One region of the Vibrio crassostreae genome, then DNA from elsewhere that is predicted to be linked to it. Evidence: predicted binding sites of a transcription regulator. Region 1 holds the regulator's gene; the other holds the start of a gene.
The links. Region 1 encodes MetJ, which represses methionine synthesis genes. Its sites were predicted from a motif close to TTAGACNTNTANANGTCTAA; they were not measured.
Positions count from the first base shown of each region.

Region 1 (16,689 bases):
TTGTTCGTGTTGGTGTTCAAAACCGTAGAACTCTTGGTAGAAGTTCTCGCCTTTAACTCTGAATGCACCCGATAGGTCGAAGACTTGGCAATCGTTTTCTAGAAAAATTGGCGCTAGGTCGTGACTTACTTCGTGTGCGGTAGCTAAGAAAATCACATCAGACTGCTTTGCTACTTCTTCTGGATTCGTTAATGGCTGTACTGGCATATCAATCAAGCCAGCTAACTTACCGTGCAGTGCCGCAATAGGTTTACCTGCGTCTACACTATTGGCTGAGACATATAAACCTGATAGCGTGAGCTCAGGGTGTCTGTTTATCATTAGAGCCAGTTCTGCTCCTGTGTAGCCGCTTGCGCCAATGATCGTGGTTTTCAACATCTCAACACATCCATTCCTGAGGTAAGTTACATTTCAAAATTTGACTATTCATACTTAATTTTTGACTTTATTTGATTTCTTATGCATTAAATATGATTTAATATGTGTTTTACCGACTTATAGTTTTCCTGTCAATAGTAGAAGTGAAGATATTATGCAATTACCGAGTTTTCTTGAGGTCTACAAAGGCCTAATTTCCACCGACTCTATTAGTTCTACCGATCCAAGCTGGGATCATGGCAACGAAAAAGTGATCGAAAAAATGGCTCAATGGTTTAAAGACTTAGGCTTTAGCGTTGAGGTCGTGGAGGTCGAGCCCGGCAAGCATAATATGGTCGCAAAGATGGGCTCAGGCGAAGGTGGCTTGCTACTCGCAGGACACAGCGACACAGTGCCATTCGATGAAGGACGTTGGAACTTCGACCCTCACGTACTAACAGAACACAACAATCGCTTCTATGGATTAGGCACAGCCGATATGAAAGGCTTTTTCGCTTTCGTTTATGAAGCGGCAAAGAAGATGGATTGGAGCAAACAGGCGAAGCCACTTTACGTATTGGCAACCTGTGATGAAGAAACCACCATGCTAGGTGCACGTCACTTCACGGAGAATGCACCATTTAAACCGGATTACTGCATCATTGGTGAGCCAACCAGCCTTGTGCCTATACGTGGTCATAAAGGTCATGTCGCCAATGCCGTGCGAGTAACCGGTAAATCAGGTCACTCTTCGGATCCTGCATTAGGTGTCAACGCCATCGAAATCATGCATGAAGTGCTGTTTGCTTTGATGCAGCTGCGTGACAAGTTAGTCAAAGAGTATCACCACCCGGGTTTCGCTATTCCAAGTCCGACTCTAAACCTTGGCCATATTCACGGCGGTGATAGCGCTAACCGAATCTGTGGCTGTTGTGAACTACATTACGACGTTCGTCCTTTACCAGGCATCAGCTTAGATGGGTTGGATAACATGCTGCGCAGCGCACTCAAGGAAGTAGAAGCAAAATGGCCGGGCAGAATTGAGATTACTCCGCTGCATGAGCCGATTCCGGGTTACGAGTGCCAACACGATCATCCATTTATTGGTGGTATGGAATCGGTGTGCGAGATTGAATCGCAAACCGTGAACTACTGTACAGAGGCACCTTTCCTTCAAGAGCTGTGTCCAACCTTAGTACTAGGTCCGGGGTCAATCGACCAGGCTCACCAACCGGATGAGTTCTTAAGCTTCGATTTTATTGACCCAACAATTGATGTTCTGAGTAAATCGATCCGTAAATATTGTTTCTAGTTATTGCTACCCGTTCGATATTTTTATACAAAAGCTACCCCAAAAGGTGGCTTTTATTCTGTTATCTCTGACATAGCCTGTTCTTGTAATTAAATTTCACTTTATTCCACAGTATTGAAAAATTTACTTCTCCCGCATTTCTAAACCTAATAATTGCAAACTTAGAATGCTTTATTTGACTAGATACAGCAGTTTTCGCTAGATTGTGTACTTAACAAGGAACAATGGATGTAATTTTTTTACGAGGCAGGATGACAATGAACGAGAAATACGCCGCTCTCAAGAGTAACGTAAGCATGCTGGGACGCTTGCTAGGTAACACAATCCAAGATGCACATGGTGACGTTATCTTAGAGAAAGTGGAAACTATCCGTAAACTTTCCAAATCCGCCCGCGCAGGCAACAAAGCTGACCGTGACAGCCTAGTTGAAGAAATCAAAAACCTGCCGAACGAACAACTCACTCCTGTTGCTCGTGCATTTAACCAATTTCTCAACCTCACCAACATGGCAGAACAGTACCACACCATCTCTCGCCACTGTGAGGAGCATGTTTGCGAACCAGACGTGCTGCAATCTCTATTTTCCAAATTAAACCAAAACGACATCAGCAAGCTAGATGCGGCTCAAGCTGTTCGCGACCTGAACATTGAACTCGTTTTGACTGCACACCCAACAGAAATCACTCGTCGCACCATGATCAACAAGCTGGTTAAGATCAACGAGTGTCTGTCTAAATTAGAATTAAGCGACCTATCACACAAAGAGCGCGTGAAAACCGAACGTCGCCTAGAGCAACTTATCGCTCAAGGTTGGCACTCAGATGTGATTCGTCAACAACGCCCAACGCCACTTGATGAAGCTAAGTGGGGCTTTGCGGTTGTAGAAAACTCTCTATGGGAAGCAGTACCAGATTTTCTACGCGACATGGATGGCCGACTAAAAGGCTACCTTGGTGAAGGCCTGCCGATCGATGCACGCCCAGTACACTTCTCATCTTGGATGGGCGGTGACCGCGATGGTAACCCATTCGTAACGCACACCATCACTAAAGAAGTGCTGCGCCTATCTCGCTGGAAAGCTGCAGACCTTTACCTAGGCGACGTTAATGAGCTGATTACCGAGCTGTCGATGACTAAGTGTAATGATGCGGTTCGTGAACTAGCAGGTGATGAGCACGAAGCTTACCGTGCAATCCTTAAGAGCCTACGCACTCTGCTGAGCAACACGCTAGAAGTGCTTGACGCAAAACTGCATGATGCTGAAGTACCGAAGAAAGAAACACTGCAGAACATCGACCAACTTTGGACACCACTTTACGCGTGTTACCAATCGCTGCACGAATGTGGCATGGGCGTAATCGCAGATGGTTCTCTACTTGATACCCTACGTCGCCTAAAAGCATTCGGTGTGCACCTAGTGCGTCTCGATGTTCGTCAAGAAAGCACCCGTCACTCAGATGTACTATCTGAACTGACTCGCTACCTAGGCATTGGCGATTACGACCAATGGAGCGAGCAAGACAAAATTGCTTTCTTAACCAATGAATTAAGCTCTAAGCGCCCACTACTTCCTCGTGATTGGGAGCCATCAGAACAGGTTAAAGAAGTTTTAGACACCTGTAAGGTCATTGCTGCTCAACCTCGTGAAGCCTTCGGTGCTTACGTAATTTCTATGGCGCGTACTGCATCAGATGTGCTGGCTGTTCACTTGCTACTGCAAGAATGTGGCTGCCCGTACCGCATGGATGTGTGCCCACTGTTCGAAACACTAGACGACTTGAACAACTCAGAAGCAGTTATGAAACAGCTAATGAGCATCGACTTGTACCGTGGATTTATCCAAAACCACCAAATGGTGATGATCGGATACTCTGACTCAGCGAAAGATGCGGGCGTAATGTCTGCAGGTTGGGCCCAGTATGACGCGATGGACAAGCTGGTTAAAGTTTGTGATGAAGAAGGCATTGAACTGACTCTATTCCACGGTCGTGGCGGTACGGTTGGTCGTGGTGGTGCGCCAGCGCACGCTGCTCTTCTTTCTCAGCCACCTAAGAGCTTGAAAGGCGGTTTACGTGTAACTGAGCAAGGCGAAATGATCCGCTTTAAGCTTGGTTTACCAGACGTTGCTGTAAACAGCTTTAACCTTTACGCAAGTGCGATTCTAGAAGCGAACCTTCTGCCGCCACCAGAGCCAAAACAAGAGTGGCGCGACCTAATGGAAGTGCTGTCTCAAGTCTCTTGTGAGGCTTACCGTAACGTGGTTCGTGGTGAAGAGAAATTCGTACCTTACTTCCGTCAAGCGACGCCTGAACTGGAGCTAGGTAAACTGCCTCTTGGTTCTCGCCCTGCAAAACGTAACCCGAATGGCGGCGTAGAAAGCCTACGTGCAATTCCATGGATCTTCTCTTGGAGCCAAAACCGTTTGGTACTTCCTGCATGGCTAGGTGCTGGTGAAGCCATTCAATACTCTGTAGACCAAGGCCATCAAGCGCTACTGGAAGAGATGTGTCGTGAATGGCCATTCTTCTCAACTCGTCTGGGTATGTTGGAAATGGTGTACTCGAAGTGCAACATGGAAATTGCGAAGTACTACGATCAACGTCTTGTTGACGAAGAGCTATTGCCTCTGGGTGAGTTACTGCGTGAACAGCTACAAAAAGACATCAAAGCGGTACTGAATGTAGAAAATAACGAGAACTTGATGCAGAGCGACCCTTGGGGGCTTGAGTCAATTCGCTTACGTAACATCTACGTTGAGCCACTAAACATGCTTCAAGCAGAACTGCTTTATCGTACTCGTAAGTGTGAAACACCACCAGCAGAGCTAGAAGAAGCGCTAATGGTGACGATTGCAGGCATTGCAGCAGGTATGCGAAACACTGGTTAATTAGTGATTCCCACTATAAAAAGAACAAAAGGTCGCCACGCGCGACCTTTTTATTTTGCAAAATAACCACTAGTGAGTATTTTGTCAGTTTTTTGGGTTATTTTGTCCATGTATTCTACTTTATGCTTATTATTTAGATATACTACTGCTCCGCTGCGGAAACACTCCAAAAAAATAATCTGCAGCAATTTGACCAATAAACTGGTCAACCTAGGTGATAAACGGCTTTGTAAGGTGACATAACCAACCGATGAGTTGGTGCTACTTAGACATAACCAATATAACGTGCCATTAGAAGCACACTTGTTGTTTAAGTATTTGTTTACTGTTTACCATTTGGATTTCAGACATGTCATTACCACACGTAATTCTAACCGTTTTAAGTACACGCGATGCTACTGGTTACGATATCACAAAAGAATTCTCCGCAAGCATTGGTTACTTCTGGAAAGCTAGCCACCAACAAGTTTACCGCGAGCTAAATAAAATGGCTCAGAACGACCAGGTAACTTGCGTGCTTGAGCCTCAAGAAGGCAAACCTGATCGTAAAGTTTACTCTATCACTGATGCTGGCCGTGGCGCGCTAGGTGAATGGTTTGAACAACCAACTGCACACCCAACCGTTCGTGACGAGTTCTCAGCTAAGCTAATGGCTTGTGCTGTACAACCTTCTGACGCTTACCGTGTACAACTTGCTGAGCTAGTAGAAGAGTCTCGCAAACTGGTTTCTCACTACCGTGAAATCGAAGCGGCTTACTACGCAACGCCATCAACTCTAGACAAGCAAGCACGCCTTGAGCGTCTTACTCTTCGTCGTAACCTACTTATCCGTGAAGCATGGATTGTATGGGCTGAAGAAGTACTGCTTGAACTTGGCGCTCTTGCTTAAGTTAAGCTAGAAGCTAGAATAGCAAAAGGCTTGAACTCTTAGAGTCCAAGCCTTTTTTGTATCTATAGGATTTGAAATTTTACAGCCAGAGGCTTTTACAAGCACTTAGGCTTTACTTCTTAGACTTTGCTTAAAGCGCAGCGACTTGTGGACGAACACCTAATGTGTGGCAAAGTGCGTAAGTCATTTCTGCACGGTTTAGCGTGTAGAAGTGGAAGTCTTTCACACCTTCACGGCTCAGTGTACGAACCATATCAATTGCTTGGCTAGCACCAACAAGCTGACGAGTCGTTGGATCATCATCCAAACCTTCAAACTGCTTCGCCATCCAACCCGGTACTTTTACGTTGTTCATCGCAGCAAAGCGAGACGCTTGCTTGAAGTTAGAAACCGGTAGGATGCCCGGAACAATTTCAACATCTACACCAGCCGCCACACAACGGTCTCGGAAACGTAGGTAGCTTTCAACATCGAAGAAGAACTGAGTGATAGCACGGTTAGCACCCGCATCGACTTTACGCTTAAGGTTAATAAGATCCGATTGAGCGCTTTTTGCTTCAGGGTGAACCTCAGGGAATGCCGCTACTGAGATATCAAAATCGTGGCGAGATTTAAGTAGCTCGACTAGGTCAGATGCGTACATATCTGGCGCGCCGCCGCCTGCTGGAATATCACCACGCAACGCAACAATACTCTCGATACCATTCGCCCAGTAATCGTCGGCAATTTGAATCAGCTCTTCGCGACTCGCATCAATACACGTTAGGTGCGGTGCTGCAACTAAGCCTGTTTGGTTCTTAATCTCTTTAATGATTGAGTGGGTACGGTCACGTTCGCCCGAGTTTGCACCGTAAGTTACCGATACAAACTTTGGTTGAAGTGTTTTAAGACGGTGAACAGAATTCCACAGGGTCTCTTCCATCTTCTCATTGCTTGGTGGAAAAAACTCAAATGACACATTGATGTTGTCAGAAAGCTCAGCGATATTCTGATTTAAAGCGTCGATATGACTAGCGTGTGTGTATCCCATCTTACTCTCCCTGTGGCAAAAGCAACCACTAAAAACTCAAATCCTTAAACGACGTTTAGACGTCTATATGTCTGTAGAATGTATTGAATACGATTTAATGTCAACAGATCCATTATGAATTTTTTTCAAGTAGATCGTGAGTAAAACTCAAGTCGTTAGATGGGTCGCAAAGCAGAAATAAGGAAGAAAAAAGGCTGAGAAACACATCGTGCTTTCAGCCTGATTTATCTTAGTGAATAGTATGCTATTTAGACACTAAACCAACCGATCTGAAAATCAAAACAGGCTAGACATTCTGTTTAGGTCAGATTGAATTGCACCAGCTGTGACTTCACGTCCTGCACCCGGGCCACGGATAACCAATGGATTATCTTTGTACCATTTGCTCTCAATCGCAAAGATATTATCGCAAGGCAACAAGTTCGCCAGAGCATGTTCTTTGGACAGAGCTTCAACGCCTACGGTTGCCTTACCATTCTTTTCCAAACGCGCTACGTAACGTAGAACCTTCTGCTGAGAATGTGCTTTCTCTAAACGCTCAGCCAACTCTTCGCTCAGTACAGAAGCTTTATCGAAGAAGTCATCCACTGATAGCTCTTGCAGCTCTGTTGGTACAAGAGATTCCACCTTGACGTTTTCAGGTTCGATATCTAAACCCGATTCACGCGCTAGAATCACCAGCTTACGCATCACGTCTGAACCATCTAGGTCAGCACGCGGGTCTGGTTCAGTCAGGCCTTGTTGCCATGCTAAGTCGACCAACTCGCTGAATGGCACTGTGCCATCAAACTGTTGGAACAACCAAGACAGCGTGCCTGAAAAGATACCTGACAGCGCAATAATGTCATCGCCACTTTCACGCAAGTCTCTGACTGTGTGGTTAATCGGCAGGCCTGCACCAACGGTCGCGTTGTACAACCAGTGACGGCTGATCTTAGCGAAAGCATCCTGTACTTGATGGTAATACTCGCTCGATGCAGAACCAGCCACCTTGTTAGCCGAGATCAGGTGAATACCTTGTTGTGCGACTTGCAGATATTTTGCTGCAAGCACTGGGCTTGCCGTAACATCTAACACAACCGCTTCATCGTAGCCCTGAATAGAACCTAAACGCTCTAACCAGTCGTTACCATTATTGGCAATGGCTTCATCGTCAAAACACTTACTCACTGAGGTCGCATCAATGCCTTGATCGTCGAACCAATAGGTTTGGCTATCAACCACGGCAACCAATTCAAAGTTCATTCCACGACGTTTTTCAAGTTCCGCTTTTTGCTCAGCAAACAGGCTTAACCAACTTGAACCAATGTTGCCCTTACCACACAAAGCAATCGCAACACGCTTCTGCGCTTGGAACAGTTGAGAGTGAATGCCTTTCACTAGGCTTGATGTTTCACTCTTACGAATTACTGCCACCAAGCTTAAGCCTGAGTTCGCTTCTGAGATGAACTCAACCGGCGAGCTCTTAAGCTGTTGGTAGAAACCGTAGCAATGGTTCGGATTCTTAGTCACGCCAGCACCCACGGCAGCAATCAAAGAGAAACCTTCTTTAAGCTTAATCTCAGCTTCAATCGCGTGATCTTGCAGATATTCTAAAGCGCCACCAGCGATCTCTTCTGTGTAAGCAAGGCGCAAACAGTGCTGGTCCGGTTCAAGCTCGTAAGCAAGCGGCTCAAGTTGAGCGCGCTTAAGCCCTTCAAGCACTTCACTCTCTAGACGGTCAAAATCATGGCCATGACCAAACGTCAACTGCACGATAAGCACTTCATCCAAAGAGGTAATGATTTTTGCGCCGCGACCCGATGCCAGTACACGCTCTATCTGTGTAGAGCCCGCCTCTGGCTGATAGCTGCAGCGTAAGCTTAAGTCCATAGCACTTTGAGCCACAGGCTGTAGCGTTCGGCTATGAAGCACTGGAGCCGCTAGACGAGCGAGTTCACTCGCCTCATCAAGGCGAAGCAGAGGCAATAAACACGCATCCGAAACCAAGCGAGGGTCTGCGCTGTATACACCAGCGACGTCACTCCAAATCGTTACGCGTTCAACCTCAGCCAAAGCACCAATCACAGTTGCAGAGTAATCCGAACCGTTACGGCCGAGTAGAACCGTTTCACCCTCAGTGTTTTGAGCCATAAAGCCAGTAATCACGACGCGGCAATGTGCATGCTGCGCTAAGGCTTCTTTAATTAGAGGGTAAGAACGTGCGCGGTCAACTTCAGGTTGAGCACCCACTTCTGCACGCAAAAAGGCACGTGCATCTTGAGCAACCGCTTGTAAATCATGTTGGCACAACAAAGCGGCTAATAGACGTGAAGACCAAACCTCACCATGTCCTAGCACTTGTGCTTTTTGCGCTTCGCTTAGAGGAGCTGTTAGCTCACCCAAAGCGGTAAATTCTTGTTGAATGGTAGCCGTTAGCTGAGCCGCAGACTCACCTTCAAGCAGCGCTTCAATCAGCTCAAGTTGGAACTGACGAAGTGCTTGCAAACATTCATGGGCAATACGACCATCTTTGTCGAGCGCTTCAACAAACTCAATCAAGCGGTTCGTTGTTTTACCCGCTGCCGATACCACGACCAAGTCAGTGGCAGATGAGTATTCTCTAAGAATGTTGACCACGCGTTGGTAACACTCAGGATTCGCTAAGCTGCTACCACCAAATTTATGTAGCTGGCGAAAGGTTGCCATTATTAACCCTCCCCTTCAGCGATAAAGCCTTGTGTTTTTTCAAACGCTTGCTTGAGGTCATCAATCAAGTCTTCAGCATCTTCAAGGCCAACAGAAAGACGCAGTAACTGTTGAGAAACACCGGCTTCTGCCAGTGCTTCTTCGCCCATCGCACGGTGAGTCATCGACGCAGGGTGGCAGATTAAGCTTTCCACACCGCCCAGTGATTCCGCCAAAGAGAATAGATCTAACTTATCAACAAAGTATTTAAGCGCTTCAAATGAACCTGCAAACTCAAAGCTCAGCATTGAACCAAAGCCAGACTGCTGCTTCTTCGCGATATCATGACCCGGATGTTCAGGAAGGCTTGGGTGATAAATAGTGCCAACGAGATCTTGCTGCTGCAGAGACGCCAGAATTTCACGTGAACTCTCTTCGTGAACTCGCATACGCGCACCTAACGTACGAATACCACGTAGAGTCATGTAGCTATCAAATGGTGTGCCGGTCGCACCAATACAGTTGCCCCACCATGCTAGCTCTTCAGCGTGCTCTTCAGTTTTTGTAACTACAACGCCACCAATAACATCCGAGTGTCCGTTGATGTACTTAGTGGTTGAGTGAATAACAAAATCCGCACCCAGCTCTAAAGGCTTTTGGAACACAGGAGTCAAAAACGTGTTGTCGACAGCAACCAGAGCACCAACCTCTTTCGCTTTACGACAAGTTTCTGCAATATCCACTACACGAACCAAAGGGTTCGATGGTGTTTCAATTAAGATCAACTTTGGCTTAAGCGCGATCGCCGCATCCAGCGCCGCTTGATCCGATTGATCAACAAACAGAACTTTGAAGTCACCTTTTAGCGAGCGAGTGTTAAACAGACGATAAGTACCGCCGTAGCAGTCGTGTGGTGCGATAATAAGATCATCGCCGCCTAAGAAAGCAGAAATCCATAAGTTAAGCGCCGAAGTACCACAGTTAGTGACCACCGCGCCTTTGCCCGATTCAAGCTCAAACAGTGCCGTTTCTAGTAAACCACGGTTTGGGTTACCAGAACGGGTGTAATCGTACTTTGGCACTTCACCAAAAGCGGGAAACCCATAGTTAGTCGAAAGATAAATAGGTGGGACAACGGCATGGTGTTGCGTGTCTGACTCGATACCAGTACGTACTGCGATTGTTGCTGGCTTCCGGCTGCTCATAGGTGCTTCCTTACAAGTTTTGCGTCTGAGAATCACAGCTGCTTGTCGGCATTTTGCGGCTGTGTTAGATATATGTTATTCACTTTACTTTCATAAACGTGAGACGTCAACACTTCTAGACGTCTATATGTCTTTGCTTATGGCGGTAAATCCCGCTAAAATCACCACTATTAATTTATTCTAACAACTAAAGTGATGAAGGTACGCAATGGCCGACTGGAATGGTGAATACATAAGCCCATATGCTGAGCATGGAAAGAAAAGCGAACAAGTAAAGAAGATTACAGTTTCTATCCCTCTAAAAGTGTTAAAGGTTCTAACTGACGAGCGTACTCGCCGCCAGATTAACAACCTACGCCATGCAACAAACAGTGAGCTACTGTGCGAAGCCTTTCTACATGCGTACACAGGCCAACCACTACCAACGGATGAAGACCTTCGTAAAGACCGCCCAGACGATATTCCTGCTGAAGTGAAAAAGCTGATGACAGAGATGGGTATCGAGTTCGAAGCGTTTGACGAAGAATAAAAACAACTCAGTCACTGCCTTCATTATTGATTCGCTCTAGCTGAACCTTATTTATCACATCGCGCATTATTTTTATGACTGCGCTGTGAATGATAGACATAAAAAAACCGACTCCCAATGAGTCGGTTTTTTATTATTCTTTTGCGCTCAATTGAGCAGCAGCTACTACGCCATGTAGTTAGCAGGCATTTCGATACGAGCAACGCCAGATTCAACAGCCGCTTCTGCTACTGCTTTTGCTACGCGAGGAAGTAGACGTGGGTCCATTGGCTTAGGAATAATGTAGCCTTTACCAAATTCCAGTGCAGTTTCACCCGCCGCTGCCAGTACTTCAGCCGGAACTTCTTCTTTCGCCAGTTCACGAATCGCTTTAACCGCTGCCAGCTTCATTTCGTCATTGATTTCGCTTGCACGCACGTCTAGTGCACCACGGAAAATGAATGGGAAACAAAGTACGTTGTTTACTTGGTTAGGGTAATCACTGCGGCCTGTACCCATGATAAGGTCAGAACGAACTTCGTGAGCAAGCTCTGGCTTGATCTCTGGATCTGGGTTTGAACATGCAAACACAACTGGCTTATCAGCCATTAGCGTTAGTGCTTCAGCTGGAAGCAGGTTAGGACCTGATACGCCCAAGAACAGGTCAGCGCCTTCGATAACATCTTCAAGCGTACGCTTATCTGTGTTGTTAGCGAACAGCTCTTTGTATTCGTTTAGGTCGTCACGACGAGTGTGGATCACACCTTTACGGTCAAGCATGTAGATCTTCTCACGCTGAGCGCCACACTTAATCAGTAGTTCCATACACGCAACCGCTGCTGCGCCAGCACCTAGACAAACGATCTTACACTCTTCTAGCTTCTTACCTTGAAGCTCGATCGCGTTAAGCATACCTGCTGCTGTTACAATCGCAGTACCGTGTTGGTCATCGTGGAATACTGGTACATCACAACGCTCAATCAGACGACGTTCAATCTCAAAACAGTCTGGTGCTTTGATGTCTTCCAGGTTAATACCGCCGAATGTATCTGCAATATTCGCAACCGTATCAACGAACTCATCGATTGTGCGGTGTTTTACTTCAATATCGATAGAATCTAAACCAGCAAAACGCTTAAACAGTAGCGCTTTACCTTCCATTACAGGTTTAGAAGCAATAGGACCAAGGTTACCTAGGCCAAGAATCGCTGTACCGTTAGAGATAACAGCAACCATGTTGCCCTTACCTGTGTACTTATAGACGTTATCAACGTTCTGTGCGATCTCGCGAACAGGCTCAGCCACACCAGGGCTGTATGCAAGTGCTAGGTCTTCTGCAGAGTTTGCAGGCTTCGTCAGTTCTACGGCAATTTTGCCTGGAATCGGGAACTCATGATAATCAAGAGCTTGCTGACGGAATTGTTCTTGAGGCGATAATTCTTGAGAGGATTGAGCTTGGCTGCTGTCTTCAGACATAGGTGTAGGTTCCTAGGATATTATTATTTGGGGGATCTTGTTCATGTTAATGGATGTACTTCAAAGTTCCTAGGTGGTTGGAGCCTCTGTCTCATTAAAAAACGAGATTTCACTACTAATAAGACCAGTGAGCAGTTGAAATTACTGTCGCTTGTTGAACTTTCGAGCTGAATTTTGGTGAAGAGAGATTCGCAAGGAATTGCCCTGCAATAGAAAGGTAGGCACCTTAATCGTTGGGCGGGATTGAAGCTTGAATGAAAATCAGTGCTTTCTTAAATTTCAGGCAACAAAAAAGGACACCGAAGTGTCCTTTTTCATGTCTAAATAGCGAGAATTACTTCTTGCTAGAAAGAGCACCGAAACGCTTGTTGAAGCGATCAACACGGCCGCCAGTATCTACGATACGTTGCTTACCAGTGTAGAACGGGTGACATTTGTCACATACGTCTAGGTGGATAGATTCTTTTGCAAGAGTTGAGTTGAACTCAAATGTGTTGCCGCAAGAACAAGTTGCAGTAACTGCTTTGTATTCTGGGTGGATTCCAGCTTTCATGGGATAACCTCAAGTAGGCCGTGTCGCTATACGATTCTAAGCCGCACACCACACGTAGTTTAAAAAAGAAATAAAGACACCGCATCGACACAAAAGAGTGATGAAGCCATACCTTTAAGGCGCAGTATAGTAATGAATCTATAAGGCAGGATCAACTGATTTGATACATTTTTCACCAATTCTCTCTTTATTTCCTTTATCGGCCTGAGATTTCGAGCTGTCGTTGTCTGTATACGTTAACTCGCCGCCTTCATCCAAACTGCTTCTCGAATTTAACCGCCTTATCCTTTAGACTGTTCGCTCTCGTCAATTCAGATAAAGCCGTCCCTTTATGCGTCCAATGATTGCCCGCGTGGCACTGCCTGTTCCACTCGACAAGCAGTTCGATTACAAGATTCCTAGCCACCTATTTCCTATTATTGGTGGACGAGTCTCTGTGCCTTTTGGACGACAAACCTTAACCGGTATTGTAACGGCTCTGGTTAACGAATCTGAATTCGAGCTCGATAAGCTCAAACCCATTAAAGCCCTATTAGACAATCAGCCTGTTTGGCCGGAATCTGTCTATTCACTGTTAATGTGGTGCAGTCAATTTTATCAGTACCCTCTTGGCGAAACCTTTGCTAACGCCCTTCCGAGTGCTCTAAGAAAAGGCAAAGCCGCCGACTTCGCAACGCTGGTTGAGTGGCAGTTAACGCCATCAGGCAAAGACCAACTGATGCAAGGTTTTGGTCGCGCAGTCAAACAAGCCAAAGTGATGCACATGCTTGAGCAAGGCCCCGTTCCCCATCAAGAGTTCATTGATGAAGAAGTTGGCAGCGCCGTACTCAAGACACTAGAAGAGAAAGGCTGGATTGAATCGGTAGAGAAAAAGCCGAAGCGTCAGCCGTGGCCAGTTGATCTTGAAAACGACCAAGACAAACCTAAGCTCAATGCTGAACAAGCCATCGCGATTGCGACCGTAAATAGCCAAACCGACTTTGGTTGTTTCCTGTTAGAAGGCGTCACTGGCTCAGGTAAGACCGAGGTTTACCTGAATATGATTAAGCCGATTCTCGATCAAGGTAAACAAGCGTTAGTACTCGTGCCTGAGATTGGCCTCACCCCTCAAACGATTAACCGCTTTAAGCGACGCTTTAATGTGCCTGTTGAGGTTATCCACTCGGGTTTAAACGATTCTGAGCGACTGAATGCTTGGTTATCGGCACGCGATAAAATAGCGGGCATCGTGATTGGTACCCGTTCAGCTCTGTTCACGCCGTTTGCTGATCTAGGCATTATCATTGTCGACGAAGAACACGATGCTTCTTATAAACAGCAAGACAGCCTTCGCTACCACGCTCGTGATGTGGCGATCATGCGTGCTCATAAAGCGCAGATCCCGGTTGTGTTAGGCTCGGCGACTCCGGCCTTTGAAACACTGCACAACGCTCAGATCGGTAAATACAGTTATCTCACCCTTACTTCACGTGCGGGTGTCGCACTGCCGACCACCAATAAGGTATTGGATGTTAAAGGTGAATATCTAGAAAGTGGCTTGTCTGCGTCGTTGATTGCAGAGATGCAAAGACACCTCAAAGCAGGCAACCAAGTGATGCTGTTCCTCAATCGCCGCGGGTTTTCTCCCGCATTGATGTGTCACGATTGTGGTTGGACTGCCGAGTGTAAACGTTGTGATGCTTACTATACCTATCACCAATACAGTAATGAGATGCGCTGCCACCACTGTGGTTCTCAGCAGCATATCGTGCACAATTGCCAAGGTTGTGGGTCTGCGAACTTAGTGACAGTGGGTGTCGGTACCGAGCAGTTAGAGGCTCAGCTTAGCCAACTATTCCCTGAATACAAAACCATTCGTATTGACCGCGACAGCACCCGCCGTAAAGGCAGCTTAGAAAGCGCACTCGAGTCGATTCGTAAGGGTGAATTCCAAATTCTTATCGGCACGCAGATGCTTGCTAAGGGTCATCATTTCCCTGATGTGACACTTGTGGCGTTATTGGATGTCGATGGCTCTTTATATAGCAGTGACTTCCGAGCGTCTGAACGTCTTGCCCAGCTATTCATCCAAGTAGCGGGACGCGCAGGACGAGCAAGCAAACCCGGTGAGGTGATCTTACAGACTCACCACCCAGAACATGGGTTGCTGCAAGCTTTGCTGCATAAAGACTACAACCACTTTGCTCAGACGGCGCTGGCAGAACGTAAGCAGGCAATGTTACCGCCTTATACCTTTATGACTCTGTTTAGAGCAGAAGCCAATGACACTCGCTTGGTGGAAGAGTTCTTGCGTCAGGTTCGTCACACATTGGAATCGCACCCGCTGTTTGATCAATATTGTATGGTGCTAGGACCAACCCCAGCCCCATTAGCAAAACGAGCAGGCAAATCGCGCTGGCAGTTAATCTTACAGACTCAAACTCGCTCGTTAATGCAGAAGCTATTAATGAGCGCTAAGCCGGCAATTAATATGTTACCCGCCGCGAAAAAAGTTCGTTGGTCACTCGACATAGAGCCGCAAGATCTGAGCTAAACCCCTTCGGGTTAAAACTAATGATAAGTTTGTTCACAAATATTTCATATTTCTCGTGAGCAAGTTCACACGAGTCATGTGATTTTTGTTAATCTAGCCGTAACTTTACACGGATTAAACGAATAAAATATTGCAATAAAAAAAGTGTTAGCAACACTTTCATAATATCTATTCGATTACATTTATTATTCACGCCTTAGATACTTAGGCGACAAAGGAACTTAAAAGAGGGTTTAATTTATGGCGACAATGAAGGATGTTGCCCAGCTAGCAGGCGTCTCAACAGCCACGGTATCACGTGCATTGATGAACCCTGAGAAAGTCTCAGTTTCGACTCGTAAACGAGTGGAAACAGCAGTACTTGAAGCTGGATACTCACCCAATACATTAGCTAGAAACTTACGTCGCAACGAATCAAAAACCATCATCACTATCGTTCCTGATATCTGTGACCCTTATTTCGCCGAGATCATTCGTGGTATCGAAGATGCCGCAGTAGAAAATGACTACCTTGTCTTACTGGGTGATAGCGGCCAACAAAAGAAGCGTGAGTCTTCGTTTGTTAACTTAGTTTTCACCAAACAAGCTGACGGTATGCTATTGCTTGGCACTGACCATCCATTTGACGTCAGTAAGTCTGAACAAAAGAACTTACCACCAATGGTGATGGCGTGTGAGTTTGCCCCTGAACTTGAACTTCCTACCGTACACATCGATAACCTGACCTCTGCATTTGAAGCCGTGAACTACCTAGCCCAGTTAGGTCATAAGCGTATCGCTCAAATATCAGGGCCAGTATCGGCAACGCTGTGTAAGTTCCGCCAACAAGGCTATCAACAAGCGCTGCGTCGCGCTGGAGTATCAATGAACCCTGCCTATAGCACTGTCGGCGACTTTACTTTTGAAGCCGGTGCTCAAGCGGTTCGTCAATTGTTGGCACTTCCTGAACAGCCTACAGCTATCTTCTGTCATAACGACGCGATGGCCATTGGCGCGATTCAAGAAGCGAAGAAGCTGGGCTTACGCGTTCCTCAAGACCTATCGATTGTCGGCTTTGATGACATCCAATTCGCTCAATACTGCGATCCACCGCTAACTACCATTTCTCAGCCTCGCTATGAGATTGGACGCCAAGCGATGTTGATGATGCTTGATCTACTGAAAGGCAACGATGTGCAAGCAGGTTCTCGTCTGCTTGAAGCTAAATTAGTGGTTCGAGGCAGTACAGCACCACCTCGAATGTAACCTTCAAAAATACCCTTACAAATCTG
Region 1 covers NZ_AP025476.1:3,193,966-3,210,654, forward strand. Annotated here, with positions in the region: gene argC (N-acetyl-gamma-glutamyl-phosphate reductase) at 1-378, opposite strand, end outside; gene argE (acetylornithine deacetylase) at 533-1,669, shown strand; gene ppc (phosphoenolpyruvate carboxylase) at 1,921-4,557, shown strand; gene OC193_RS14430 (PadR family transcriptional regulator) at 4,907-5,446, shown strand; gene metF (methylenetetrahydrofolate reductase) at 5,577-6,476, opposite strand; gene OC193_RS14440 (bifunctional aspartate kinase/homoserine dehydrogenase II) at 6,753-9,164, opposite strand; gene OC193_RS14445 (O-succinylhomoserine (thiol)-lyase) at 9,167-10,348, opposite strand; gene metJ (met regulon transcriptional regulator MetJ) at 10,557-10,877, shown strand; gene OC193_RS14455 (malic enzyme-like NAD(P)-binding protein) at 11,043-12,332, opposite strand; gene rpmE (50S ribosomal protein L31) at 12,667-12,885, opposite strand; gene priA (primosomal protein N') at 13,217-15,418, shown strand; gene cytR (DNA-binding transcriptional regulator CytR) at 15,659-16,663, shown strand.

Region 2 (16,689 bases), 950 kb from region 1:
GACCTCAATACTACGATTCTTCGTGGGGAGTGGGGTTATAAAGGGATAGTGATGACGGATTGGTGGGCAAAAATGAATGACCCAATCAAAGGTGGCTCTGAAAGTCGAAGTTACACATCCTTTATGCTTCGCTCTCAAAATGATCTTTATATGGTTGTTGAGCATGATGGTGCGGAAAATAACGTGTCGAATGACGATACGTTACAGGCGCTTGAAAACGGAACGTTGAGCTTAGGGGAGTTGCAACGAAGCGCGATGAATATTTGTCGTTTTATTATGGACTCTCCAGCAATGGGTCGCCCATTAGTCGCTTTTGATCCAGTTAAGAGCTTTGAGGCGACCCAAAATCTTAATAAACAACAGAGTAAAACTGATGGAGACTTTTGCTCTCTGACGGCAGAGCAACATGCAATAGTATTACCACTTAATATCAGAGAAAACCGTAGCATTGTTTTGGAAGTTAAACAGGCTGGTGTGTATCGATGTGCAGGTATTGTTAACTACGATAGTGGCACTTTGGCTCAATCTGCGTGTAGTTTAAGTCTCAATAACGTGTACGCGATGTCTCTATCAGTGAATGGTACTAATGGCGAGACAGTTTCAGTTGAGGGGCTCTCCGTTAAGCTTGATAAAGGCTTTTATTCTTTGGATATTGAATTCATCAAATTAGGCTTAGAATTGGAGCAATTAGTATTTTCGTTTATGCCTGAATAGGGCTAAGGGATAACAGTCGTTTATTTAACTCTCGTTGCTCAAAAAAGAGGTAAAGTGAGAGAAAATAAACGACTACTTTGAGGTTGAGTTATTGTGCTTTTTGATATTGCTTCATCGCGTCAACAAAGGAGTTTCGCATCCCTTCGATTCCTAATCGCTCAGATTCTTCAACGTAAGTCAGTGCTGCACTAAAATCTCCAGATGAAACCGAGTTTTCTATAAGAGTTTGATAAACCTCTTTCTTATTCAGTGTATTTTCCGTTAATAAATCTGATTGGGCTACGGTTGATTCTGGAATAATTTGTTGAACTCGCTTTTGACGGTTTTGTTCTTCAACAACGGTGGTTACCGCTGTGAATTTAAAATCAAAGGAGACTTTCCCGATTGCAGAATGAGGGATGGCGTAGTCCGTGTTATGAGCGATGTTTGCCTGGATATCACCAGAACGTATCGCCATATCACTTGGTTTTTCGACAGGAGTTGTTTTCGCGAGTGCTTCGCTGGTTGTGAATACGACCAAGTAAGCAGGAGCCTCGCCGTTTAAGTAACGTTCTTGCAGTTCGATTTGCGCGCCATATTGTGCACCATCAAGCAGGCTAAGTGGTTGGTACTTAATACTTTCATTGCCAATGACATCTAGCGGCTGGTAATTTTTGTCTAAGACTAAAAGTGACGGAACGAATGCTGAATAACTAGCATTTGAAGTCACTGAAAAACGAATAGCATCTAGTGTTGCAGGAAGCTTTAGCCCTCCAGCAAAGGATCGACCCGATTTGAACTCGATCTTAGGGCTTGCTGTGGTGATCGAAACAGATGTTTCTTCTGGGTTCGTAACGCTTTGATATTGAATTGTACTCAGGTTTTCACAGCAGTTTTCGTTGTTCTGTAGTGACTCTAGCCCCGGAGAAGTTTTGTGGTAGCTAACCGGTGACTCTGTCACTGTTGAACAGGCGCTTAGTGCGAATACCGCTGGTAGAATTGCTAAATATTTCATAATTTCTCACAGTTAAAAAAGCATATCTGATTCAGAGTGCCTGATTGATAATAGAGACACACTACAAGAAAGCGCTTTCTTTTTGAGTGACGAACACCAAATTTAAAGAAATACTCGCTAATAATTAGTACGAATTAGGTAACAGGCTGCCGTTGGGCTGTTACCTAGATTGAAAGTTAACGAGATACCGAACTTAACAACTGAGTAAAGCGTTGCCATGATTTTTGGTCAGCTTCATGTTGATAGTTATTCGATCCGAATACTGTGAAGGCGTGTGGCGCACCACTATAAGTGATCATCTCATGCGGAACTTTGGTTGATTCAAGTTGAGCGGCGAGGCTTCCAAAGTCGTGCATTGAAATCATGGCATCAGCCGTGCCGTGGAACACGACTACGGGAGCTTTAGTCTGCGAGTAGTCTTGGCCTTTTGGTGTTGATAAACCGCCATGGAAGGTTACGTAAGCCTTCGAAGGAATTCCCGCACGAGCAGCTTCCAATACAGCAGCTCCACCAAAGCAGTATCCCATTATTACGTTGTTATCTAAGTTGCCGCCAAGTCTTTTCGCTTCCATGGCTCCTGCGTTGAGTAGCGCACGCATTTTCTCTCTGTCTTTGTACAGTTCACCTGTGTGTTGTTTTTTGTCTTTCACTTCGGTTGGGCGAATGCCTTTACCAAACAGGTCGATAGCGAACACGTTGTAACCGAGTTCGTTGAGCATCTCAGAACGCTTCTTTTCGTAATCGGTTAAGCCATCCCAATCGTGAATTAGCAGTACCAAAGGCGCTTGGTCACTGGCTTCACTCCAATAACCTTCGTAGTCCATCCCGTCGACTTGGTAAGTGACGTTTTCTCCAGAAATAGCTGAAAAGGGTAGTAAGATTGAAAACAGGCCGAGTGTAGTGAGTTTTCGCATGCGTTATTCCTTCAGAAGACAATGACGTTCCAATCGAAAGTATAGATAACGCGATGATTCTCGCCAGATTACTGTCTTTAATTTGAAGTGTAAGAGTAGAGGTAAAATATGAAAGTGAAACGCTAAAACAGCCATCACGATCAAGTGTGATGGCTGTATGACGGTGTTCTCAGATTACGGAAATTCGAATATCCAGAGCTCGGTGTGACGGGGTAATTACCAAGAAGCGTTAGTCGTGCTACGGCACATATCTGGATATTTTCGCTGATAGCGTGGCAGCATCGATTCGTTACCTAAGATACCGCCTTGGTGAATGTAGATAATGGTTTTAGTTGGGTTATCTTCTTGCCATTGTTCTAAGCATTGCCACATCAATGGGTCGTAAAGCAGGTCAAACTCGATGTCGGTTTGCTCTTGTAGATCCAACCAAGTTTGATAATCCTGTTGATACAATTTTCCAAAGTGGTGTTTGGTTTCGAGCGATAAGATCTGTGGATGTTCGGTTTCACCTAGCTCATTAAATTGCTGCGTTAAATAGTCGCTGCCACCAACACAAGCACAGGTTAATACCGGGATGTTGTGCAGCTTTAAATGCTTATGAAGATAGAGAGCTGTGCTACCTGTCCCTGCGGGGAGTGCGATCACAAAATCGTGTTGGTTTTCGAAGCGAGTCCAGCTCAGTATTTCCATTGCCAATTGCTTAACACCATACTCAGCAAGCTGAGAGCGGCCACCCTCGGGTAACACAATGCAGTGTGAGTCAGGTTGTCTTACTTGCTCAATATACTCTTTAGGATGAAGCTCAGAGCCTGTCTCTTTGACTGAAATCACCTTAGCGCCAAGGTCTACTGCACCACGGTAATTACCTATTGGGCGTTCTAGTAGCCACTCGGGAAGATGATCGACGTAGAACTCAAGCGTCCAACCTTTGATCTTTGCCAGTGCCGCGAGTGAGAACAGAGAGTTAGCCTGCGCAGAACCATAGCTGATCAAGGTTGTGGTCTCTGGGTGCTCGTCTTCCAGCAGCTTCATGAACTTGCGGGCTTTGTTACCGCAAAAGTGTGAGTGAAGTTGATCGTCACGCTTTAAGAAAAAGGTGTGGTCGTTAAATTGATGCTGAGTTACAGGGCTATTATTTAGTTTCATCGCACTTAAACAAAATGCTGACTAAAGAGCCAGCATTTTTAAATCAAATAGGACGGACGAGTATCTAGTAGCCAGAGGCGGCTGTAAACCAACTAAATCAAGTTTTCGTTCGATATTGACGCGGATGAATCGGCTTGAAAGGTGATCTTGGCTGTGCATCCACCACAGCTGCGATTAAACAATTCAAAGTCCCAATCAAAACGCTGACACAAGTCATCGACAATCAACAAACCTAGCCCATGTCCATTCGGGTTGTATTGCTCCTGCAGGCCTTCGCCTTGATCTTCAATAATAAGACTGTCTTGAGAAAGGGTGATAGTTACTGTACCGCTATTAGTTGCTGCAATCGCGTTTCTTAACAAGTTACCGACCAACATATTCATGATCGCGCTGGTGGCTTGAATGGTTGGTTCTGATTGAACTTGTAAGGTTATCGCGACTTCCTTCTCGTCAGCCTGCAACGAATTTTTAGAAACGATAGTCTCTAGCTCTTGCTGGCTGAATAAACGTAGAGGTGCATCGTCACTGTTTCTTTCATAACGAACGAGACCAAGCAGTGCATCGACCATTTCAGACATTTGAACAATGGCTTCATCAATACGTTCAACCTGACGAGATTGAAATTCGGTTGTTTCGCTTCTCAGTAACAGTTTGTTGGCACCACGAGCAACAGTCAACGGAGTTCTTAGTTCATGACTTGAGTAGCGTGCGAAAGCTTGCTCGCGTTTTACTAGAGAATTGATTTCTCTTCTGTATTGATTGAGTTGATCCGTCAACTGACGAAACTCCACCGCCGCATCGTCATTCACTCCAAATTCTTCGTTTAGATTGAGCTTATTGGATTCAAGCTGTTCAGACAGGGAGTTGAAGGGCTCAATCAGCCGTTTAGACAACCGATAGAGCAGAGCTCCGAAGCTGAATATTAGAATAGAGAGAAGGGCTAATACAAATGTGGTGGCATAAACGAGCTCAAAGACACTAAGCTCGACACGGTCTATTTCAGAAAGCAGAACAATAGGGTGAGTTCTACCTTCATGAGTATACTCGCCTACATAGACCATGCGAGATTCTGGATCTTCACCGACCTCACCAATGAAATTTTCTTTGCCTTCAATATACTTTAAATACTTTTTCGGTAGATAGGAAAGATCGTTGTAAGCGATAGTCAGGTCATCAATACGAAGCTCTCCACTTTCGCCTGACTGGAATAACCCGACTGCATAGTTGCGGTCAATTAGGATGCGTCTTTCACCCACGCGGTCTTCCGACAAGTACAGGGCTGTGATAAATACCACATAGACAAATGCCGACACAATTACGGCCATTAACCCAAAGAAAACCGCTAAGCGGCCCGTTAGGGTTTTTGTGCTTGTAAGAACATTTGAAATCAATTCGATGGCTCCAATCGGAAGCCAACTTTAGGCACCGTAATTAACATCTGAGTGTCAAAAGGCTTGTCGAGTTGATTACGTAACTGATAAATGTGACTGCGCAACACATCATTGTTGGGCTCGTTTTCTTCCCATAACTTGTAGGAAATAGCTTCACGAGTGACTACTTCAGGTGCGCTTTGGCACAGCATCTCAAGTATGGTGTAAGTGGTTGGATTGAGCGCTAGTAGTTTATCTTGGCGGTAAGCTTTACGGGTTTTTTGGTCGATGGTGAGTTCATCGAACTGAAGTTTTGAAGAGGCGACTTTTCCGCGGTAACGACGGACTAACGCGTTCATTCTTGCTTCTAGAATATCCAAATCAAAAGGCTTGGTGAGGTAATCATCGGCACCGTGTTCAAAGCCTTTCAGCATATCTTCTCGGCTATCTAAGGCGGTCAGCATCAAAATAGGTGTCGCGTTACCTTGGTCTCGCAGTTTATTACAAACCGTTAGGCCGTCCATTCTCGGTAACATTAGATCCAATATGATGATATCAAATGAGTTTTCCAACGCGAGTTGTAGGCCAAGTTCACCGTTGTCTGCGTAATCGAGTTCCATGCCAATACACTCAAAATAATCAAACAAGACACCTGCAATTTCACGGTTATCTTCGACTAATAGAACTCGTTTCATTTTGATTCTCATACAGAAATAGACAGTAACATTATCCTGAGTGAGCGTGAAAAATATGTCAATAACATAACTTTCACTTATGGGAGGGTAGATTGGCTTCAGATTAAAAAATAGAAGAACGTATTATGTCTGAACTTCATATTAGCCGCCCTAAGATATCTACATCGCAGATCAATCCTGCGGTCTCTTTGTCTATCATTGTGCCTTTTTACGATGAACAAGAGGTATTGGAAGAGTTCCACTCTCGCCTTACCAAGGTGCTTGATAGCTTACCGATCACGAGTGAGATTGTTTATGTCGACGATGGCAGCAAAGACAATAGCTTGGACTTGGTGAGTTCATTCACTTCAATCAACAGCTCAATCTCGGTGATTGGTTTAAGCCGTAACTTTGGTAAAGAGTCAGCCATGAGTGCTGGTCTTGAGCATTGCCGAGGACAAGCGGTGATCTTGTTAGACGCAGACCTGCAAGATCCGCCGGAGCTGATCCCACAAATGGTTGCCAAGTGGCGCGAAGGCTATGACGTTGTGAATATGCAGCGCAGCCAGCGTGATGGTGAAACGTGGTTTAAGAAGTTTTCAGCGGCGAGCTTTTACAAAGTCATGAATGTGGCTGCGAAAATCGATGTTCCTGAAAATGTCGGTGATTTCAGACTGTTGAGCCGTGAAGTCGTCGACCATATCAATCAACTTCCTGAACGTAATCGCTACATGAAAGGTATTTTCTCATGGCCGGGTTTTAGGCAAGCAACGATTCAGTTTAAGCGCGACGCGCGCTTTTGTGGTGAGACCAAGTGGAACTACTTGAAGCTGGTTGGCTTGGCGATGGATGGCATCACTTCATTCTCTATCCGCCCACTGCGTATTGCGACGGCCGTTGGTGGCTTAGTGGCACTTACTGCTTTCGTGTATGGCGTCTTCATCGTGTTCAAAACCATGATGTTTGGTGAGCCCATCACGGGCTATCCGTCAATGATGGTCGTACAGCTTGCCCTTGGCGGTATCCAACTGTTGTGTATTGGTTTAATGGGAGAGTACATAGGTCGTATTTTCATTGAAACCAAGAATCGTCCTTTGTATCTGATCCAATCGGTGGTCGATACACCGGCATTAAAAACACATTTTAAATTAGAGGAGTCAGCATGAGCCTGAACCTGAACCGAACGCACCTATGGTACTTGTTGGCTTTTGCATTGGTTTTAAGGCTTTTATCTTTGGCAACCTATCCATTAATGGATACCACAGAAGCGCGCTATGGCGAAATGGCACGTCTGATGGTGGAAACTGGGAATTGGTTAACGCCTCAGTTTGATTACGGTATTCCTTTCTGGGGTAAGCCACCGTTGTTTACATGGATGAGCGCTGCCGGTATTGAGTTGTTCGGCCTGAGTGAGTTTGCCGTTCGCGCACCACATTGGTTAGCGGGTGTCGCAACGATTTTGTTGACCGCTTACATGGCGAAACGAACAGGGCAAAGTGCGTTGGTTGCCGCGGTAGTGTTGGCGACATGTGGTATTTTCTCTATTGCGGCAGGTGCTGTGATGACAGACATCGCGTTAACCTTAGCGATGACTATTGCCATGCTGGGTTTCTACCTATGTTGGCTAGGAGGAGAAGCGGGGAAGGGTGAAGGGAGTGCGAAGACTAATCGATCTTGGGGTTACGTTGGTTTCATTGGTTTAGCACTAGGCTTGCTGGCAAAAGGGCCAGTAGCGATTGTCATCATGGGTATCGCAGTTTTCCCTTGGTTGGTATTACAACACGGCTTCTTTGGTGCTTTCAAAGCGCTTTGGCAACGTTTCCCATTGTTGTCTGGTTTAGGTGTGATGTTAGCGATTGCTCTACCTTGGTACATCATGGCTGAAATGGCAACGCCGGGCTTCATCGACTACTTTATTGTTGGCGAACACTTTAAGCGTTTTGTTGTGAGTGGCTGGGAAGGTGATCTGTACGGTTCTGCTCACGACCAAGCACGAGGTATGATCTGGGTGTTCTGGATTCAAGCCGCTGCGCCTTGGTCAATTGTTTTGCCTATATTAGCGTTTGTCCGCCGTAAGAAAATTGCAGAAATTAACACTGAGAATAGTGGGCTGTTTTCATTTCTTGTCTGTTGGTTGATTTCACCTCTGATTCTTTTCACTATGGCGGGCAATATTCTCCCAGCTTACGTCCTACCAGGTATTCCGGCTCTTGGCTTGTTGATTGCTATACTCGTAGTGGAAAAAGATAAGAAGTGGTTCTCGAGCGTGGCTTTGGTTCTGCCTGTGTTGCTAATGATTGCGATGGTCTACCTGAATCTCGGCAAGGCGAACGAGAAAAGTGACCGTATTATTTTCGAACAGATTACGGATTCTGCGCCAAGCTTTTACGTGGGTAAACGACCATTCTCTGGGCAATTTTACAGTCATGGTCAAGCGAAAAGACTTCTCGATATCGAGCAGATAGAGGGCATTGATAAGTTCTATCTGATTGGTAAAAGATCTGAAGTGGAAACCAAGATTAAAGACAACGCGTTAACTTGTATTTTGGAACCAACGGTGAAAATAAAGCGTGCTTTGTTCAGCTGCCATAGCCAAAACATCAAACCAAATTTGTCGTTGAGCCACATTCGAAGTGAAAGTGATGTTCAGCATTAACTCAGGGCTGCAAATGTTCAATAATAAGCTTCAGGCACACAGTCAAAAGCTCCAATCCCATCACAGGATGGTTCGATTTGCTGTGGTTGGTGCTGGTGGATTTGTTGTTGATTGTGCGGTATTTGCCTTTCTGCATTACATTGCTGGTTTGCCTTTAATGACGGCGAGAATAGGCTCGTTCATTGCTGCTGCAACGACAACGTGGTTTGGTAATCGCGTGCTGACTTTTGGATTCAAAGGTCAGGGGAGTTGGTCCGAAAAGTTGATCCAGTGGCAGAAATTCATGTTTTCCGCATCGATATCGGCGATTCCTAATTTGTTGTGCTTTAAGTTGATGACGGAACTGTTGCCTGCATTTACTGGGGCCGTGTTTATCGCAATGGCGGTTGGTATCTTAGTGGGTATGGTCACCAACTATTTGTTTAGTCAGTATTGGGTATTTACTCGTTAGACAACTCAGTGAGATTTTTGATGAGTTGGCAAAAACAAAAAAGCGCAGCTAAATAGCTGCGCTTTGTGTTTTTACGATAACAGAATAAATTGGCTTGCGATATTAGCGTTGTGCTGCGCGCTGGCGGTTCTTGCCGTTACTTGCAGGTTTGCCACCTTGACCATTACCGCCTTTATTGCGGTTTGGTTTGCCGTTTCCGCTGCCATTACCTTGTGATTGCTGACTACCAGGACCTTTCTTAATGAAGCCTGTCGCTGGTTTACGACCGTTACCGTTGTTACTATCACCAGCGTTTTGCTTTCCGTTACCTTGGTTAGCATTGCCTTGACTACCGTTACCAGTAGGCTTCTTGCCACCAGATTTAGAGTGATTACGTGGCTTCTCGCCGCCTAAACCCGGTTGAGATTTGCTGTGTTTAGTCGCAAAACGTTGTGAACCGTGACGACCAGACTTACGACGTTGTGCTGGCGTTTGAGCATCAAAGTCTTCTGCTGGTACTAGGCAGTTTACTTTGTCGCCGATCAAGTGCTGTTTGCCCATACTGATCAGCGCTTCACGGATGATCTTCCAGTTTTCAGGATCGTGGTAACGTAGCAGTGCTTTATGGAGACGACGTTGACGATCACCTTTAGGTACAGGAACATCTTCACGCTTCTTATATTTCACGCGTTTCAGAGGGTTGGTCTCTGAGTAGTACATCGATGTTGCATTACACATTGGCGATGGGTAGAAGTTCTGTACTTGGTCACACTCGTAGTTATGCTTTTTCAGCCACATTGCAAGGTTAAGCATATCTTCGTCTTCTGTGCCCGGATGAGCAGAGATGAAGTAAGGAATCAGGTACTGTTTCTTACCGGCTTCAGCGCTGTACTTCTCGAACATCTCTTTGAAACGATCGTAAGTGCCCATGCCCGGTTTCATCATCAGGTCCAACGGGCCTTTTTCAGTATGCTCTGGAGCAATCTTCAAGTAACCACCAACGTGGTGAGTCACAAGCTCACGAACGTATTCTGGAGACTCAATCGCTAGGTCGTAACGAACACCAGAAGCAATCATGATCTTCTTAACGCCCGGTACTTTTCTTGCTGAGCGGTACAGGTCGATGGTGTGTTGATGGTCTGTGTTTAGCTTTTCACAGATTTTCGGGAACACACATGATGGACGACGGCAGTTAATTTCTGCTTTTGGATCTGAACAACCTAAACGGTACATGTTCGCCGTTGGACCACCTAAGTCAGAAATAGTACCGGTAAAGCCCGGTACTTTATCTTTAATGTCTTCGATCTCATCCAAGATAGATTCTTTCGAACGGTTTTGAATGATACGACCTTCGTGCTCTGTGATTGAACAGAAAGAACAACCACCAAAACAACCACGCATGATATTAACCGAGGTTTTGATCATGTCGTATGCTGGGATTTTCGCTTTACCGTACATCGGGTGAGGAACACGCTTGTAAGCAAGGCCAAACACGTAATCCATCTCTTCTGTAGTCAGTGGAATTGGCGCTTGGTTAACCCAGAGCTCACGATCACCGTGACGTTGAATCAGAGCACGACCCGAGTACGGGTTTGTCTCAAGGTGCAGAATACGGCTAGCGTGAGCGTAAAGAATACGGTCATTGTTTAGCTTTTCGTAACCTGGGATACGAACTGCTGTAGTTTTTGCATCGTGACGAGAAGGGCGAATAGTAATAGGCTGCGCTTTTACTTCTTCTTTTTCGTCTTTCTTGGTATCACACTGGGTTTCAACTTCGTATGGGTTAACGGGAACATACGCTTTGTTCGGCTTTTCGATACGAGAAGAGTCAATGATTTTGAAGCCTTCAGGCGCTGCTGGAAGATTGATAGCAGTACCGCGGATATTGGTTAGCGTAGACATGTCTTCGCCGTCGGCAATGCGGTGTGCCACTTCAACCAGTGCACGCTCAGCGTTACCAAAAAGAAGAATGTCGGCTTTTGCATCGAACAATACAGAGCGACGAACTTTATCCGACCAGTAGTCGTAGTGAGCAACACGACGCAAGCTCGCTTCAATACCACCAAGAACGATTGGTGTGCCTTTGTAGGCTTCGCGACAGCGTTGAGAATAAACCAGAGTTGCACGGTCAGGACGTTTGCCACCTTCATTGTTTGGTGTGTAAGCATCATCGTGACGTAATTTGCGATCAGAGGTGTAGCGGTTGATCATGGAGTCCATGTTACCCGCTGTGATGCCGAAGAATAGGTTAGGTTTACCTAGCTTCATGAAGGCATCTTTATTGTCCCATTTTGGTTGAGCAATAATGCCCACGCGGAAACCTTGAGCTTCAAGCAGACGGCCGATGATAGCCATACCAAAGCTCGGGTGATCGACATACGCATCACCAGTTACAATAATAATGTCACAGCTATCCCATCCAAGAGCATCCATCTCCTTTCTACTGGTAGGCAAAAAGGGTGCAGTTCCGTAGCACTCGGCCCAGTATTTTTTGTGTTCGTGAATAGGAGTGATATCGCTGTACATATTTCAACCTCTGATTTTTGAGGCGGGAATTATAGCGGCATGAGACTAGACTAGCCAGTAGAACATGCCCCTGTTAGTTCTGGTGTCTTTCGCTATATCGCTTTTAAAAGCATCAAAAGAGCCATACAACAGCATAGTTGAAGCCTTGAATAACGTCGCTAATTTGTGATTTTGATTAGTGTTCGCAGCAGTTTTTGATATTATTCGCGAAAATAAGTCTGAAGAAGTAGATCCACAATGGTCGAAACGTTATTAGTACAATTTGCTCCGATGCTTTTAGGAGCCCAACTGATCTTAACCCTCATCTTGGTGAAAGGGGATATTTGCCCGGGACAACGTGGCCGTATTCACAAGATGTTGCCTGCAATTGGCGTGTTGTGGCTGGCGGTTGCCTCAGTGAAAATTGAAGCCTTTCTGGTCGTGTTCGCAATCTTTTATTTCTATTCTCAAGTTCAAACCAAAAAGACACGTGACTCTGGCCCTATTTGGGTTATGTATTTGGCGTGTGGTTTGGCGTTGTCGTACGTTGCTATTCAAGCGACTGAGCAAGCAACCACAGTCGGCATCATTACGACTCTGCTGTTGGTGGTATTGTTAGGTGCTGCGTTTGGTCATTTACTGCTGACGATCGCAAGAACGCGTTTGCAAGCTTTCCACCGTGTTTTGCCAGTGGTGGGTGTATTGGCGGGTATGTTGGTGGTACTGGCAACAGTCGTGAATGTTTACTCACTCTCTGAAGCTCAGTTAGAGCCAGTAATTTCCACGTTACTATTTAGCTTCGCTTTGTTGATCTCTTCTATCGTGGTGTGGTGTTGGCATCTACTGTTCGTTAAGACACCTGAAAAGCTTCAACTTACGGTTTCATTGTTGATGTTATTAGCGGCCGCTGTTGGTTTAACGCCAGTTTGGGCATTGTAACTTCGGGCATTGTAACCACGTATATGATTTAAGAAGTGTGATCTGTTTTTTAGCGTGACCTTGGTAAGCGTTCTAAACTTAACTCTAGTCAGTGTGTTCGTAAGGAGTACGAGATGGATTTAAGCAACGTCAAAAGCCTGGATAGCATTATCTTGCTGGGAATAGTGAACGAAAAACTGCGCTTAGAGTGCGACAGTTTTGAAGAGCTCATTAGCATGTATGAGATGGATATAGAAAGTGTCGTCGGTAAGCTTGATATGCTTGGCTATCAATACGACCCACTGACTAACCAGTTTAAATCTTACGCAAGATAGTCTATTTTTCGCGAATCAGCACGTATCGAAAATCATCGGTACTGAAACTAAAAAGTCACAGATTATCTGTGACTTTTTTTGTTTCTGGCATTTGTTTCTTGTGCTTGGTGTAAGCGGAGTTAGTTGACGATGGTTATTGTTAAACGACCTCAATACCATCAAGGTGACTCTTACTCTGCTGCCTTGCCGTACTAAAGAAAGCCTGTAGGTAACGCTTGTCTTTTTCTGAGTTTCTTACTGCAGCAAACAGTCTTCTCGAAAGCCCTTTACCTAACGGCTTGCTGGCTATCAAGCCTTGCCTTGAGAACTCACTGATTGCCCAGTTTGGTAATGCCGCGACACCTAATCCTGCCGATACCATTTGCACCAACATCAAGGTGTTGTCTGCCTGCTTCCACTTCTTAGGTTCTACACCTGCAGGTTGCAAAAAGTGCTTCACGACATCTAAACGCTGTTTTTGAACTGGATAGGAGAGCATCGTGAGATCGCTAAGATCTTGCGGTTCAATGCTTGGCTTTTCAGCCAAAGGCGAGTTTATTGCAGTGATCAAACGCATCTCGAAATCGAAAAGTGGTTCGTAATGAACCTCTGAACGTGGCTGAATGTCGGAGGTAATCACCAAGTCTAATTCACCAGCCATTAATGCGGGTAGAGGCTCAAAACCAAAGCCCGATGAAAAATCTAATGTCACGCTTGGCCAAGCAACTTGGTACTCCTTCAAAGCGGGCATTAACCATTGGAAGCATGAGTGACACTCGATCGCCATGTGCAAACGCCCATTCACGTCCTCTTTTAGGCTTGCGAGTTCGTTCTCTGCTTTAGCGATTCTTGGCTGTATCTCATCGGCGAGCTTAAGCAGAATCTCACCTTCAGAAGTGAATTTAACTGGCCTAGTCTTACGAAGGAAAAGCTGACCGCCAATACGCGCCTCAAGGTCTTTCAATTGATGAGAAAGTGCCGATTGCGTCAGATGAAGAGAGGTTGCAGTTGCTGTCAGTGAGCCGCTGTCTCTCAAGGTAGTCAATGTTCGAAGGTGTTTAAGCTCTATCATGAGTATTCCTCATATTCCCTAAGCCAATTCAATATTTCTTAATAATCACCCTACGGGGTTTTTTATCATTTGTAAACGTCTAGATGTCTAGATGGTTTTTAGTTCCTCATCTTTGGTTTATTCAAGATGAATATTTTTAATAAACAAGATGAATATTTGGACGTTGTTCATTATTCAGATTGGGTGGATAGTTTAGCCATCCAGACGCCTTTTTGATAAAGCGTAATCTTCAATAGGTGGTCTGAAAAGATACTAACAATTATTGAATAAGGAACAGGCTCATGACTACGACAACGCATATTCTTGGCTACCCACGCATTGGTGAAAAACGCGAACTGAAATTCACACTAGAGAAGTACTGGCGCGGCGAGATTGGCCAGTCAGAGCTTAAGCAGCTCGGCAGCGAACTGAGAAATCGTAACTGGAATGTACAAGCCGACGCGAATCTAAGCTTTGCAACTGCGGGTGACTTCGCATGGTACGACCATGTGTTAACAACGACTTTGCTTTTGGGTCATGTGCCAAAGCGTCACGCTGGTGGCTCTGAAGAAGAGAAAGCCTTCCCAGACTTAGATACCTTGTTCCGCGTTGGCCGTGGGCAATCTCAAACTCAAATACAATCTCAAAAGCAGCCAACCTGTTGTGGTGGTCAACATGGTTTGGAAAATGGCACAAAAGATAGCTCGGCGGCATCTGACATGACCAAGTGGTTCAATACTAACTATCACTACATTGTTCCGGAGTTCAGTAAAGATGATTCGTTTGAAGTGAGCTGGCCGCAACTGTTTGATGAAGTGAATGAAGCAATTCAAGCTGGGCATAAGGTTAAGCCAGTCCTTCTTGGCCCGTTGTCTTACTTGTATTTGGGTAAGGAAGTAGAAGAGGGCTTTGATCGCTTAGCCTTGCTTCCACGTCTACTTACTGCCTACCAAGCGATTTTAGCTAAGCTTGCCAAACTGGGTGTTGAGTGGGTTCAAATCGACGAACCTATTCTGTCGCTTGAGCTTGAAAAACAGTGGGCAGATTCATTCAAATTGGCTTATCAAGTGATTCAAGGTGATGTGAAGCTACTATTGACCACTTACTTTGATTCGGTGACGGACACATTAGACAAAATCGTCAAACTGCCAGTGAATGGCTTACATATTGATTTAGCCGCTGCGCCACAACAGCTCGATGAAGTCGTGAGTAAACTACCGGAAGAGTGGGTACTGTCTGCTGGTGTTATCAACGGACGCAATGTTTGGCGAGCAGACTTGGCTACTCAGCTAGCGAAACTGCAACCTGTGAAAGAGAAGCTAGGCGATAAGCTGTGGGTGGCAAGCTCATGTTCGCTGCTACACAGCCCGGTTGATTTAGAGCTAGAAGATTCACTGAGCGATGAAGTGAAAAGCTGGTTTGCTTTCGCGAAACAGAAAGTCACAGAGGTTAGCTTATTGGGTGCGGCGCTAGACGGCGATCAAAATGCCATTTTAGCGTGCGAGACTTACAGCCAGCCGATTGTGGCTCGTAAGAGTGCAACTCATGTTAATAAGCCACAGGTACAGGCTCGCATTAATACTATTACTAAAGCATTGGCGGAGCGCAGTACACCTTATGCAGAACGCGCCGCGCATCAATCAGAGGTACTAGGTTTACCTTTATTGCCAACCACAACCATCGGTTCGTTCCCACAGACTGGCGAGATCCGTGTTCAACGCAGCGCTTATCGCACTGGAAAGTTGAGCGAAGCGGAATACACCACTGCACTAAAAGGTCATATCGCGGATGCGGTGAAACGCCAAGAAGCACTCGACTTAGATGTGTTGGTTCATGGTGAAGCGGAACGAAACGACATGGTGGAATACTTTGCTGAAAACCTAGCAGGCTTCCAAACCACCAAATTTGGTTGGGTGCAAAGCTACGGTTCTCGCTGCGTGAAACCAGCGATTGTGGTGGCTGATATCGAGCGCGAAAAACCGATGACGGTGGAGTGGTCGACCTATGCTCAATCTCTGACTTCAAAGCAAATGAAAGGGATGCTCACAGGACCTGTCACAATCTTGTGTTGGACGTTCCCACGTGAAGATATCTCACGTAAAGAGATCACTAACCAATTGGCGTTTGCGTTGCGCGATGAAGTGTCTGACCTACAAGACGCTGGAATCAACATTATTCAGATTGATGAACCAGCGATTCGCGAAGGTTTACCTCTGAAAAAGCGCGACCATGCAGAATACTTAGAGTGGGCGGTAGATGCCTTTAAGATCTCAGCTGCGAGTGCTAAGCCAGAGACTCAGATTCATACTCACATGTGTTACAGCGAATTCAACGAAATCATTGATTCAGTGGCTGCACTAGACGCCGACGTGATTACCATTGAGACCTCTCGTTCGAACATGGAGCTGCTTAAAGCGTTTGAAGAGTTCAATTACCCGAATGCGATTGGCCCGGGTGTTTACGATATTCACTCACCAAACATTCCATCACAAGAGTGGATTATTGGTCTGTTGAAGAAAGCAGCTGAGAAAATTCCGGCAGAACGCTTATGGGCAAACCCAGACTGCGGCCTGAAGACTCGAAATTGGGCAGAAACAGAAGCAGCACTGACTAACTTAGTCTCTGCGACTAAGGCATTGCGTAAAGAGTGGGAGTCAGCAGAAGCTTAACTGTCACTAGAGCTAGATGACTCAAAACAAAAAGCCTCGCTACTGCGAGGCTTTGACGTTCATATTTGTTCGAATCTCGAATCTCGAATCTCGAATCTAGCTGCTGCTCTGGCAAGTATCTTTGCTGATCAGCTTCTCAACCATCAATTGTCCGCGTGTGTTGCGAATCTTGATGTTGTAAGCCAAGCCCATGTCTAGGTTTGCTCTTACTTCTGAGTTAGTGCAGTAGCTATTCACACTCATATCGACAACTTGGTTTAAAGGCTTCGCGCCTTTAGCATCTTGGTTGTAGATCATCATGATTTCAATCACGGTGTTTTTTGCGAGCACTCGC
Region 2 covers NZ_AP025476.1:2,241,765-2,258,453, reverse strand. Annotated here, with positions in the region: gene OC193_RS10085 (glycoside hydrolase family 3 protein) at 1-714, shown strand, start outside; gene OC193_RS10080 (MalM family protein) at 803-1,708, opposite strand; gene OC193_RS10075 (dienelactone hydrolase family protein) at 1,885-2,622, opposite strand; gene OC193_RS10070 (pyridoxal-phosphate dependent enzyme) at 2,839-3,768, opposite strand; gene OC193_RS10065 (sensor histidine kinase) at 3,861-5,159, opposite strand; gene OC193_RS10060 (response regulator transcription factor) at 5,156-5,833, opposite strand; gene OC193_RS10055 (glycosyltransferase family 2 protein) at 5,959-6,978, shown strand; gene OC193_RS10050 (ArnT family glycosyltransferase) at 6,981-8,468, shown strand; gene OC193_RS10045 (GtrA family protein) at 8,455-8,919, shown strand; gene OC193_RS10040 (YgiQ family radical SAM protein) at 9,022-11,331, opposite strand; gene OC193_RS10035 (hypothetical protein) at 11,662-12,342, shown strand; gene OC193_RS10030 (DUF4250 domain-containing protein) at 12,456-12,656, shown strand; gene OC193_RS10025 (LysR substrate-binding domain-containing protein) at 12,796-13,707, opposite strand; gene metE (5-methyltetrahydropteroyltriglutamate--homocysteine S-methyltransferase) at 13,989-16,355, shown strand; gene OC193_RS10015 (GspS/AspS pilotin family protein) at 16,452-16,689, opposite strand, start outside.
Region 2: a site for MetJ is predicted at 13,779-13,798, ahead of metE (5-methyltetrahydropteroyltriglutamate--homocysteine S-methyltransferase). Genes of this name have one in related genera too.